One region of the Sedimenticola thiotaurini genome, then DNA from elsewhere that is predicted to be linked to it. Evidence: predicted binding sites of a transcription regulator. Region 1 holds the regulator's gene; each other region holds the start of a gene.
What was found. Region 1 encodes FliA, which starts transcription of late flagellar genes. Its sites were predicted from a motif close to GCTAAAGTTNNNNNNNNNNCNGCCGATA; they were not measured.
Positions count from the first base shown of each region.

Region 2: the regulator FliA is predicted to act here: its motif matches at 2,125-2,152, upstream of AAY24_RS01180 (methyl-accepting chemotaxis protein).
Region 3: the regulator FliA is predicted to act here: its motif matches at 1,657-1,684, upstream of AAY24_RS02810 (chemotaxis protein).
Region 4: the regulator FliA is predicted to act here: its motif matches at 1,812-1,839, upstream of AAY24_RS17795 (methyl-accepting chemotaxis protein).

Region 1 is NZ_CP011412.1:1,603,787-1,606,904, reverse strand. Features, by position in the region: gene flhF (flagellar biosynthesis protein FlhF) at 1-688, shown strand, start outside; gene AAY24_RS07280 (MinD/ParA family protein) at 723-1,562, shown strand; gene AAY24_RS07275 (RNA polymerase sigma factor FliA) at 1,559-2,299, shown strand; gene cheY (chemotaxis response regulator CheY) at 2,356-2,730, shown strand; gene AAY24_RS07265 (protein phosphatase CheZ) at 2,765-3,118, shown strand, end outside.
Region 2 is NZ_CP011412.1:273,104-276,221, reverse strand. Features, by position in the region: gene AAY24_RS01185 (acyl-CoA dehydrogenase) at 1-166, opposite strand, end outside; gene AAY24_RS01180 (methyl-accepting chemotaxis protein) at 329-1,957, opposite strand; gene AAY24_RS01175 (cysteine hydrolase family protein) at 2,314-2,985, opposite strand.
Region 3 is NZ_CP011412.1:641,742-644,859, forward strand. Features, by position in the region: gene AAY24_RS19090 (hypothetical protein) at 1-163, opposite strand, end outside; gene AAY24_RS19670 (hypothetical protein) at 291-380, shown strand; gene AAY24_RS02805 (hypothetical protein) at 760-1,350, opposite strand; gene AAY24_RS02810 (chemotaxis protein) at 1,785-2,690, shown strand; gene hypF (carbamoyltransferase HypF) at 2,790-3,118, shown strand, end outside.
Region 4 is NZ_CP011412.1:3,853,859-3,856,976, forward strand. Features, by position in the region: gene AAY24_RS17790 (NAD(P)/FAD-dependent oxidoreductase) at 1-505, shown strand, start outside; gene AAY24_RS17795 (methyl-accepting chemotaxis protein) at 597-1,775, opposite strand; gene hemH (ferrochelatase) at 1,915-2,934, opposite strand; gene xerD (site-specific tyrosine recombinase XerD) at 3,095-3,118, shown strand, end outside.

The DNA of each region.
Region 1 (3,118 bases):
GACAGTGGGCGATGATCTGCTGGAGCAGGGTGGCGTATTCGCCCTGATCGGACCCACCGGGGTAGGCAAGACCACCACGGTGGCAAAGCTGGCGGCCCGTTTCGCCCTGCGCCACGGCACCCATCAGATCGCACTGATCTCGACCGATAACTACCGTATCGGTGCCCAGGAGCAGTTGAACACCTACGCCAGAATACTGGACGTGCCGGTGCGCACGGCGAGTACCCGGGAGGAACTGGCTGTTGCATTGAACGGCCTGACCGGCAAGCGACTGGTCCTGATCGATACCGCCGGAATGAGTCAGCGGGATGTCAGGCTCAGTGAACAGCTCTCCATGCTGGATGTGGCCGGACAGGGTGTGCGCAGTTTTCTCACCCTCTCTGCGGCCACCGACTACTCATCTCTGATCCAGACGATCGGCGCCTTTGGCACTGCCAGGCCGGAGGCCTGTATTCTCACTAAGGTGGATGAGACCGGCTCACTGGGCGGGGCGCTGTCCGCGTTGATCCATAAGGCGTTACCGCTGGCATTTGTCGCCGATGGCCAGAAGGTGCCGGAAGATCTGCACCTGGCCCGTTCACACACACTGGTCAGCAAGGCGGTCGCCTGTAGTACCGGAGAAGGTGGGTATTCCGATGAATACCTGGCACTGGCCCTCGGAGGTGCGAGAGCAAATGCTCATGGCTGACGCAATTACAGATCAAGCAGCAGGATTAAGACGCATGGTACAACCCAGACCTGTACGAGTGATCGCCGTTACCGGAGGTAAGGGCGGCGTTGGAAAGACCAACATATCGGTCAATCTGGCCGTTTCAATGGCTGAAATGGGGCGTCGCGTGATGCTGCTGGATGCCGACCTCGGTTTGGCCAACATCGACGTGGTGCTCGGCTTACATCCCCAGTATGACCTGTCCCACGTATTGAGCGGTGAGCGCACCCTGGAAGAGGTGGTTCTGCAGGGGCCTGCGGGTATTCGGGTTGTGCCGGGTGCCTCGGGTGTTCAGCAGATGGCTGAGCTGAGCGCGGCGGAACACGCCGGATTGATCAGGGCCTTCAGTGATGTCGGCAATGATCTGGATGTACTGATTATCGACACCGCAGCCGGTATCTCGGATACGGTGGTGAGCTTCAGCCGGGCGGCACAGGAGGTTATCGTTGTGGTGTGTGACGAACCGGCGTCGATTACCGATGCCTACGCCATGATCAAGCTGTTGAATCGGGAGTATGGTCTGGACCGTTTCCGAATCCTGGCCAACATGACCCGCAGTGCTGAAGAGGGGCGCAACCTGTATAACAAGATGTGCCGGGTTACGGACCAGTACCTGGATGTTATGCTCACCTACATGGGCAGTATTCCGTATGACGAAAATCTCAGAAAGGCCGTGAAATCACAAAAACCGGTGGTTCAGGCCAATCCGCGTAGCCATATAGCAAAAATATTCAAGAATCTGGCGCAGAAGGCCGATAACTGGCCTGTACCGGATGGCGCTGGTGGTCATCTGCAGTTCTTCGTGGAGCGGCTGATCCAGTACAGCAGCCAGAATCAGGAGATGAGCCGGTGAGCGGGCTTGCTAGCTATACGGCCATCCAGGAGATGGATGCGGATACGCTGGTGGATCGACATGCGCCGCTGGTCAAACGGATTGCCTACCACCTGATGAACCGATTGCCGCCCAATGTGCAGGCGGATGATCTGATTCAGGCGGGAATGATCGGCCTGCTTGAAGCGAGCAGGAATTATGATCCCAGCCAGGGAGCGAGTTTCGAAACCTATGCCGGGATCCGAATCCGGGGCTCCATGCTGGACGAGATCCGGCGTAGCGACTGGACTCCCCGTTCCGTGCACCGAAAGGCGCGTATGGTGGCAGACGCCATGCGGGCCATCGAAAATGAACAGGGCCGCGACGCACGGGATGTGGAGGTAGCTGAAGTGCTGGATATGGATCTGGTCCAGTACCATCGGATCCTGCAGGATGCCGCCGGTTGCAGAATCTTCAGTATTGAAGAGTTGCAGGCAGTTGGCGAGCTTCCGTTTGATGGCGACAACACTGAGTCGGCCGGTCTGTTCGAGGGGATGCAGCGGGATGCATTCAAACAGGCCCTGGCAGAGGCGATTGCCGGTCTGCCGGAACGAGAGAGATTGGTGATTGCACTCTATTACGATGAAGAGATGAACCTGCGGGAGATTGGACAGGTTCTGGGGGTCAGTGAATCGAGAGTGTGCCAGATTCACAGCCAGGCAACACTGCGGTTACGTGCCCGTCTAGCAGATTGGTTGTCCGATGCAGACAAACTCTGATCGGTCGGTAAAAACAAATAATGGCATCGAGTTTGGAGGTTGCCTTGAATAAAAACATGAAGATTCTCATTGTGGACGACTTCTCCACAATGCGACGGATTATTAAGAATCTGCTGCGGGACCTGGGGTTCACCAATACCCAGGAGGCAGATGATGGTAATACCGCGTTACCCATGTTGCAGTCAGGTAACTTTGATTTCCTGGTAACCGATTGGAATATGCCCGGCATGACCGGTATTGATCTGCTCAAGGCAGTGCGTGCCGATCCGAACCTGGTCAAGCTTCCGGTGCTGATGGTAACCGCCGAATCGAAGCGTGAGCAGATCATCGAGGCGGCCAAGGCCGGAGTCAATGGTTATGTCGTCAAGCCGTTTACTGCGGTGACCCTGGAAGAGAAGATCAACAAGATTTTTGAACGTGTAGATAGCTGAGCGGCAATCATGACGAATCCGTCTGGAGAAATACATGGACATTGACGAACGTCTGATGCTGGCCAAGCAACTGGTGGCTCACCTGGAAGCAGGGAACGAAGCGGAGGCGATCCATGTTAGCTCTCAGCTCACCGAAGGCATTGAGAGCAAACTGTTTCTGGAAGTGGGTCGTCTGACCCGCGAACTGCATGAAGCGATCAATGAATTTTTGCTGGACCCACGCATCAACGAGATGGCCCAGGTGGATATTCCGGATGCCAGTGAGCGACTCACCTATGTGATCAGCATGACGGAGAAATCTGCCAACACCACGCTGGGTGCGGTGGAAGCCAGCCTGCCCCTGGCTGCTGAACTGGGCAGCAGGGCAAGTGAAATATCGGAACAGTGG
Region 2 (3,118 bases), 1.3 Mb from region 1:
GCAGCCACAGCAGCAGCAACAGGAACCAGCCGCCGGCGCCGAACAGGGTGTAGGCGAGCAGAACGCCGCCCATTACCAGTGTGGCCCGTTTCAGGCACACCCGCCGATAAGCCAGCACAATAGCCGCAACCGGAAACAGCAGAAACCAGAAAAGTGTCGAAACCATCCCCTATATCCCCAGAAAACCAGATTCAAGTTGCCATCTCGGCGGCATGGATCATACCGACCCTACCGCACTTTAAAGAGTAGGTCAGAACAGTTGAGAGGTAAATGCGGTAAGGTCGTCGGACCGGACGACCTTACTGTGCAGCGGAAGAACTGGATCGCTTCAGGCTTGGGTTGCCAATTTAAAATGGTCACCCAGGTCCACCATCTCGCCGGAAAGTTCAGCCAGTTTCCGGGTTGATTGGCTGGTTGTGGCTCCGGACTCATGCACCTGAATGGAGAGGTCGTTGGCACTGACAATATTTCGATTGACCTCCTCCGCCACGGACCGCTGTTCTTCGGCGGCACTGGCGATCTGCAGATTCGCACCACTGATAATATTGATCCCCTGGGTGATCTGCCCCAGCGCAGCGCCCGCCTCCTCTGCCAGCACGACAGTGGATTCCACTTTTTCGGTTCCCTGCTGCATGGCACTGGCGGCGTTCCGGGTCCCAGTCTGCAGGCGTTCAATCATAGCCTGAATATCCTGGGTGGACTTGCGGGTCTTGTCAGCCAGAGTGCGCACCTCGTCAGCGACCACGGCGAAACCGCGGCCGTGTTCACCGGCCCGCGCCGCTTCAATGGCGGCATTCAGGGCCAGCAGGTTGGTCTGCTCAGCAATGCCATGGATCATATCGACCACAGAGCCGATCTCTGTCGAATCCGCTTCCAGGGCCCGCACTTCACCCGCCAGGCCCTGTATCTCCCCGGACAATTGACTGATGGCATTCACTACCTGGGAGACTTTCTGATTACCCTGTTGCGCCAGTTGATCCGCATCCTCGGCCTGCTGGGCGGTTTCGGTGGCGTTTTTCGCCACCTCCTGGATAGTCATGGTCATCTCGTTCATAGCGGTGGCCACCATCTCCATCTCGCTACGTTGCCGGGACAGCGCCTGCTGGTTTGACTCGGTAATGCCGGCAACCTCGTCAGAAGCCCCGTTTACCTGTCCTGCCATGGCAACCAGCCGCTGAATCACATCCCCCAGTTGCTGTTGCACCTGGTTGACACTCTCCGCAATCCGTCCGAACTCATCCCGGCTATCCAGCGTCATGGAACTGGATAGATCCCCTTCCGCAATCTTGCCTAACTGATTCTGAATCCGAATGGCGGGCCTGACCAGTTGGGAGTTGATGAACAGCAGGATGACGGCCGCGGTCAGGATAAAGATCACTGCCAGTATTGCCGCGCTCAGCTGCAACCCCTTTTTACTCTGCTCGATCTGTCGCTCAGCCGCATTGAACGCGACCTTACCGATCTCTCCGATCGCCTTCTCCAGTAACTGGGTCGGAGCGCGGTCGATACCCGCCACCAGGGCGTCGCTGGCCCGATGATCAAAGCCGGAGTCCTTGAAGCGCTGCAAACCCAGGCGATACTGCTCCCCGATAGCTTTATGGGCATTAAGAAAATCCGTCACCATCTGCCCGATCGGTCCATCAAGACGCTGTCGGAGCGTCTCCCCGGTGCGCTGGATATCGGCCTCTATATTTTCAAAACGGCTCCAGTACTTATCCAACTGCTGGCTGTCCGAACCCCGAAGCAGCACATTCTTCCACTCCTGGACCTGTTTCTTGAACTGAAAGGCCAGGCTCTCCACCTGACGCTCATTATCCACTTGTTGAAAAATCACCTGCTCCACATGCACGACACTCTGCCAGGCCGAGTAATATCCATACAGCACCACCGCCGTCACGATCATCATCGCGACGGCCACCAAGGTCAGCAATTTCCCCCGAATACTATTAAACTTCATCGCAAAACTCTCCGTAATACTATCCGTGACCGCACTTGACAATTGCTGAATATCCAGCACTGATTCGATAATTTCAGTATGTTGACTGCCGGTGGAAACCGACACTTGAAGCGGTTCAATCGGGCACAGGAAGATCCCGATGAAAGAAACCGATCAACCTTACCCGGTATCGGCGGAGCAACCGATCACTTGAGCGGTTTTCTATTGTTAGGGAGCGATATTCAACCCCGGGCCAATACTTTTATTCCTTGGCACATAAGGACTCGCTCACCGCAGATTCCGGCCGGGGTAATCATGCATAAAACGGATAACCAGTAGCGGCGATGTCCGGATAGGGTCCGGCAGCAGAAAGGCGGCTAGATGGCCAGTATCTCCAGCAATTCATCACTGCTCATCACCTGACAATAGATCATGTTGATGATCTCCAGCTCCCGGCGATGCAGTTGCTCCGTACCGGCGGCACAGCCGTCCTCAATGACGATCACGTTAAAACTCTCATCAGCCAGACTGCGCACCGTGGAGGAGACACACTGGTCGGTGAAGATACCGGTCATCACGACGTTTTTGACTCCCATATTCTGCAGTATCAGGCGCAGGTTGGTGCCGGTGAGTGCACTGTCGGTGGTCTTGGTCACCACTACTTCACCCGGCTGGGGAGAAAGCTCCGGGACGATCTGGGAACTCGGCTCATCTTTGGGCAGCAACAGGTAGTTCCAACCCGGCTTCTTCTGGCTCAGGGATCGATCCCGGCCATCGTCAAGCAGACAGGCGATACGGGCATGCAGCACATCCATGCCATGAGCGCGGAATCCCGTTTGCAATTTTTGTACTGTCGGTATGACTATCTCGCGCATTCGCTTGATAAAGGGAGACCAGCGCGTCCGCTGTACCGGATCATCGGCGAGTTGCATATAGATATTCTGGATATCTATAGTAAGCAGTACAGTCTCCTGGGGATTAAGCAACGGATCATCGGGCTCGGGAGCACCCTCATAATAGAAAGAGCGATAATCGGTTTTCCAGCCCATAGTTCCTCCTGTCGGTTGGAGCATTAATTGTGAATCCGTGCGGATTAACCGCGAATGTGCTTAGCATAACCCACAATCAAAAAAGGCGGGGCTAAGCCCGCCTTTTTACCGTCCAGGATAGATTGCCTCCCGG
Region 3 (3,118 bases), 960 kb from region 1:
TGTTTATCGTCTCGGTCGTGCCAGCGCCCGATAGATCAACCCCGAACAGGTGGTGTGTGGTGGCGACATGCATCTCTCTGGCGATATGCTCAAGAGTGCGCTCGCTGTCGGTTTGCCTATCGAAGCGTTTCTGTTCAAGTATCCGGGCAGCAGAATTATTCATGATTCCTGATAGGTGTGGAGCACCCTGGAGATGATTGCTTAGCATGGCGGGGAGGTGAGCAGAGCAAATCCGTCATCTATTTATCAATGAACGGATGGAGCGGGAGGGTGCTGAACACGACGGTAAGATGAGTGTGCACCACTGTTTTCAGGATTTTTTCTACTGCAATAGCGGTATGATTTTCTGTTTGTTAATGGCGGAACTGGTTTCAATATAGTGGCAACCCTTATCTGCTTTAGTGAATGACCGAATTGCGCTGTACCCCTCACCGGGGGATATCAACAGTCAGCTTGCCAACCCGGCGGCTGCAATCAAACCGGTGTTGGACAACTATAGGGGCAGGTGACTGGTGGCGTATACGGATGGCATCAGTATTGAGTGGCGCAGCGGCAGATTTAATCTGCGCAGTTCAAATGCCGAACCGGCTGGGTGGCTCAATCTGGAGGCCGGGGGATAACCATTTGATGGGCCGGAAATGTAGCGAGGTTCTGTTCCTGCAGAGCTCCGGACAAAATAAAAGCCCGCTTCCTATAATCGGGGCGGGCTTTTCACTGTCGGGATCTCTTTGTAAAAAAAAGAGATCCCGCTACCGGCGTTTATTCGCTGGCTGCGCTTTCATTAGTTGCAGGAGTTGACGCTTTCCGGGCAGTTGTTTTGCGCGGACGACGCTTGGCCGTGGTTTTGCGTTTTTTCTTCGGTGCCGTGGCCTTAGCCCAGTCACTTTCAAACTTGGCCATGGCTTTCTGTTGTGCAACAGACTTCTTCTGTGCTGCGATGGCATCTTTGAGAGCCTGTTTGGCGCTCTTCATCTGCTCACGAAGTTCGGAAACCTTCTGGCTTGCTGTACGCAGGGTTTCACGAGCCCGCTCAAGCTGTTTCTGTGTAGCGGCTGTGCGGTTGGCGGCAACTTTTTCTGCCACGGCGTTCTTTTTGTCCCGTAGTGTTGCCTGTCGTGCTACAGCCTTATCCAGCTGCCCCTTGATCTTCTCTACACCCTTCTGTGCCTTAGTTACCTCTTTTTCGTAAAGCTTGGCCAATTGAACCTGGGATTTTGCAATTGACTGTTCAAGTTCAGTAACCGGAGAGATGCTGGGAGCTGCTTTTTTGGCAGCGGTAGTTCTGGTTGCGCGAACAGCCGTTTTCTTGGCGACGCGTTTCTTCGTGGTTCTTGCTTTTTTCGTGACCATCAGAGGTTCCCCATAAGAGTGTATGAATTGCGACGGGTAGTAGAGTCTTCCACCGGTCGAATATTGCCAAAGTTGGATACTGTTGCCAATACTTTATTGTCAAAAATTGAAAAAAATTCAAAGGTTTTACGAATAAATACGATACTCCTCTTAAACTGGGCGCGATAATTTTATTTTTTATTCTTAAATTATCTCCATCGATCCTTGTGTGAGTACCGATCTGATTCATTCAGTCAGGGTTGGCACCAACATCGGTTCTGTTCATAACCATTAGCAGAGCTTGTGTAGAAAAGATTAACCGGTGCGGTTCAAGTTAGATTTATCTCGGTCGCTATATAGCTCCAAGCAGGGTGAGCAAGACAACCCGGATCGTTTCCGCCCATCACTCCTAAATAATCTAATGTGCAGCCATAGTTGTGACTACTCAAAATACAATGCAAAGAAATAATCAAAAGGGCTCGCAACAGCGCGTGCTGCTGTTCAGTCTGTTTGGTCGTCAGGTGTTTGGTATCAATGTTCTGAAGATCAAGGAGATCGTTCCCTATCGCGCCATGAACACGCTTCCCAGAGCCCATCCGGCAATTATCGGTATTGCCCGGTTACGGGGCAAACCGTTTCCGGTCATCGATATCTCTGCCACCCTGGGATTTACGGGTAGCAAGGATGCGTCGGAGCTTGCCGATTGTTCGATTATTATCTCGGAGTTTAATCGTTCCCTGCAGGGCTTCCTGGTAAAGAAAGTGGACAAGATTATTCCTCTGGATTGGGATGCCATTCAACCACCGCCGTCATTATCAGGACGATTCAGCTACATTACCGGTGTGATCAATGTGGAGGACACTATTGTCGAAGTGATCGACGTAGAACGGGTACTGAATGAAGTGGCTCCGCCACCTGACAGTACCGGGAAGGGGCTCAGCCTGTCAGCAGAGCAACTGGAACAGTTGCGTCGAAAGTTGATCCTGGTGGTGGATGATTCCGGCCTGGCCAGAAAACAGATATCCCAGACCCTGGCTATGATGGATATAGAGCCGGTAATGGCTAATGATGGCAAGGAGGCGCTGGAGTTACTTCATGCACTGCATGAAGAAGGTCGCACCGTTGACCTGATTATTTCAGATATTGAAATGCCCGAAATGGATGGTTATACCCTGACCAGGGAGTTGCGCAAGGATGAGGATTTTTCATCTGTCTATATATTGCTGCATACCTCACTGGCCGGTGTTGTCAGTCAGGAGTATGCGGCGGCCAGTGGCGCAGACGCTGCACTGACGAAGTTTGTTACTGAAGAGCTGGCCGCTGCGGTTCTGGAAGGACTGGGTCAGCATCAGAACCACTGAAGCGTTTCTCAATCTCCGCCATTTTTTCTCTTCGCCCTGGCTCCGGGGTAGGGTTACACTGGTCTTAATCTTAAACCGCTTCAAATATCAATAAACAAGATGAGTGTTAAACCCTACGCAGAGCGAATCCGGGTACGTGGCTTGGTACAGGGGGTCGGCTTCAGACCGACGGTCTGGAATTTTGCCAATCGCTGCGAACTGCTTGGCGCAGTCTGGAATGATGCGCAGGGTGTATTGATTGATGCGGTGGGCAGCAAGTCCGCCATCGACCAACTGACCGATTTAATCGCCCGGCATCCACCACCGCTGGCCAGAATCGATGGCATAGAGCGGCAACCATTGCCACCCGGCGAGCAGCCGGACTATACCCGGTTCGAGATTATCGAAAGCCGGGGCGGCGATATTCATACCGGTATTGTACCGGATGC
Region 4 (3,118 bases), 1.7 Mb from region 1:
CTCCATGATGCTGCCCTCATTCAAGGGTGTGGATGCGGTCGCCAATGTGGAAGGGCTGTGTAATCCGCGCGGATTCGTCATGGTGGATTCCCACCAGAGAAATCCCACCTTCCAGAACATCTACTCGGCCGGTGTCTGTATCGCTATTCCGCCGGTAGAGGCGACGGTGGTTCCCACCGGTGCACCCAAAACCGGCTATATGATCGAATCCATGGTGACGGCTATCGTGCATAACATCGCTGACGATCTGGCTGGCCGGGAGCCTTCAACCAACGCGACCTGGAACGCCATCTGTCTGGCGGATATGGGTGATACCGGTGCGGCCTTCGTGGCGCTGCCGCAGATCCCGCCCAGAAACGTGGCCTGGTTCAAGAAGGGCAAATGGGTACACATGGCCAAGATTGCCTTCGAGAAATATTTCATCCGCAAGATGAAGAAGGGGACTACCGAGCCGATTTATGAGAAGTACATCCTGAAAATGCTCGGTATTGGAAAGCTGAAATAACAGTCTTTCAGAACCAAAGAAAGCCCGGCTGTATGCCGGGTTTTTTTATGTCTGCCCAATACTTGGCGGTGGCCGCGAAACGGCGTTACGGTCAGTGTTTGAACTGATCCAGCATGGCTCGCAACTCCTGGGTCTGGGCGCTCAGCTGGTCACTGGATTCGGATAGTTGCAGGGCGCCTGCGGAACTCCTCTGGTTGGATTGATCGATCTGTGCCATGTGCGTTTTGATGGTTCCAATCAGGGCGTCCTGGGAAGAGGTGGCAGCGGACAGATTGTTGCTGATCCGGGTCACCGAGGAGATGGCGCCGGCGATCTCCGCCAGCAGTTCGGCGGCACGTTCAAAATGCTCTTCGGTCTCTATTGCCCGGTTGCGCGCGTTATCCATCACCTTGACGGCGGACTGGGAACCGCCCTGCAACTGGCCGATGATTTTTTCGATCTCTTCGGTGGACTCCTGGGTCCGTGTCGCCAGGGTCCGCACTTCATCCGCCACCACGGCGAATCCACGGCCCTGTTCACCGGCCCGGGCCGCTTCAATGGCTGCATTCAGGGCCAGCAGATTGGTCTGCTCGGCAATACTGCGGATCACATCCATCACCATGCCGATGCTGGCGCTCTTCTCATCCACCTGACTGATCACGTCCCCGGCCTTGTTCAGGTCGGTAATCAGTGCTGCCACGGAACCGATCGCTTCCGTGGCAATGAGCGTACTCTCTTTGGCGGACTGATCGGCCAGCTCCGAGGAGCTGGCAACCTCAACTGCCATTCCGGATACTTCGTGAATACTCTCGCTGATTTCGTCAACCGCTTGAACTGCCTGTTGACTCTCAGCCTGCTGTTGGGCGGTCTGTTCCTGTTCCTCCCGGGCGATGTCGGCAAGCTGCTGGGTGTTTGTGTCCAGTGTTTGGGTGGCGTTGCCGATACGGCTGATCATGTCCCGCAGGTTGGCTGACATCTGGTTGAAACTGGTGACTATTTCACCGATCAGGTCATGGCTCACCAGGTTGCACTGGTGGCTGATGTCGTTGCTGCTGATGGCCTGGGCCACTGCCGATATACGCTGCAGACGGCGCAACAGTACCTGTTTGCAGACCAGGTAGTTGACCGCGCCGATGCTCAGGCCGGCGATAATACAGCCGATGTTGAACCAGAGCTGCATGCCCGGTTTCCACTCTACAAAGAGCTGGGCATACAGGGGGAACAGCAGCCCCATGATCAGACCGAATCCTATATAGGCGAAAAGCAGTGTGCGCAGGATGCTTGGTTTCATAAACGGTTACCTGACTTATTATTGATTTAGGGAAATATTCGGCTAGTCGCCGCTAATCTTTAAAAAAATCAATAATTAAATAAATTGATATACAGATAACTGGTTGTGATTATCAAGGGGGCGACAGCACCGGTTTCGCTCAGGCGTCCCGCCACAAGTGGCGCTGAATAAGGTCAGTCAGTGCTTCAATATGGGTCGGCGTGCTGTTCAGGGAGGGGATATAGTGATACTCGCTACCGCCGGCGGAGAGGAAGTACTCCCGATTCTCTTCGCCGATCTCCTCCAGGGTCTCCAGGCAGTCGGCGGGGAAACCGGGGCAGATTACGTGGACCCGCCTGACCCCCTCGGCTCCCCACTGCTGCAGGGTCTTGTCGGTGTAGGGTTGCAGCCAGGGCTGCCGGCCGACCCGTGACTGGAAGCTGAAGGCCCACCGGTCCTGGGGCAGGTCCAGGGCGGCGGCCAGCCGGTCTGCCGTGATGCGGCACTGGTCGGCGTAGGGGTCGCCCTGGTCGGCATAGGATTGGGGGATGCCGTGAAATGAGAGCAGCAGTCGATCACATTCACCATGGGTTGCGGAAAACTGTTGGACGCTCTTTGCCAGGGCGTCGATATAGCCTGGCTCCGCATGGTAGTGATTAATAAAGCGCAGTTCGGGCAGCCAGCGCCACTGTCGCAACACCCGGCTGATCTCATCGAAAGTGGATGCAGTGGTGGTGGCGGAGTACTGCGGATAGAGGGGCAGCACCAGAATCCGTTGCGCGTTGGCCTGGCGCAGCGTCTCCAGTCCGGCAGCGATGGAGGGTGAGCCGTAGCGCATGGCCAGCACCACCTTGACCGAACCGTCAACGCGCTGTGCCAGGCTCTGTTGCAGTGCTGCAGCTATTTCACGGGAGATGACCAGCAGAGGCGACCCCTGATCGGTCCAGACCTTGCGATAGGCGGCGGCGGAGCGCTTGGGACGGATGCGCAGAATAATACCGTTCAGGACCAGCCACCAGAGCGGACGGGGAAACTCCACCACCCGGGGATCACTGAGGAACTCCCGCAGATAGTCTCTGACATCCCTGACCGAGGCGGAGTCAGGGGTGCCCAGGTTGGTCAGCAGGATACCGGTACAGGGTGTCGTCTGGTTGTCGGGGGCAGGGCCGTGAAATTTCATGGTTTTGAGTCGGCTGATGAAAGTGCGGCCTATGATCCCCCATTAACCGGTCAGGGTGCAATCACCCGGCGCTGACCGGGATGTGGGCGGTTGCTCACTGTGCGGGTATGATGCGGACAACGGATGAAACAGAAAACCGAGCGCCGGACAGGCAGCGATTATGAATCAGGCGGATAGCACAAAT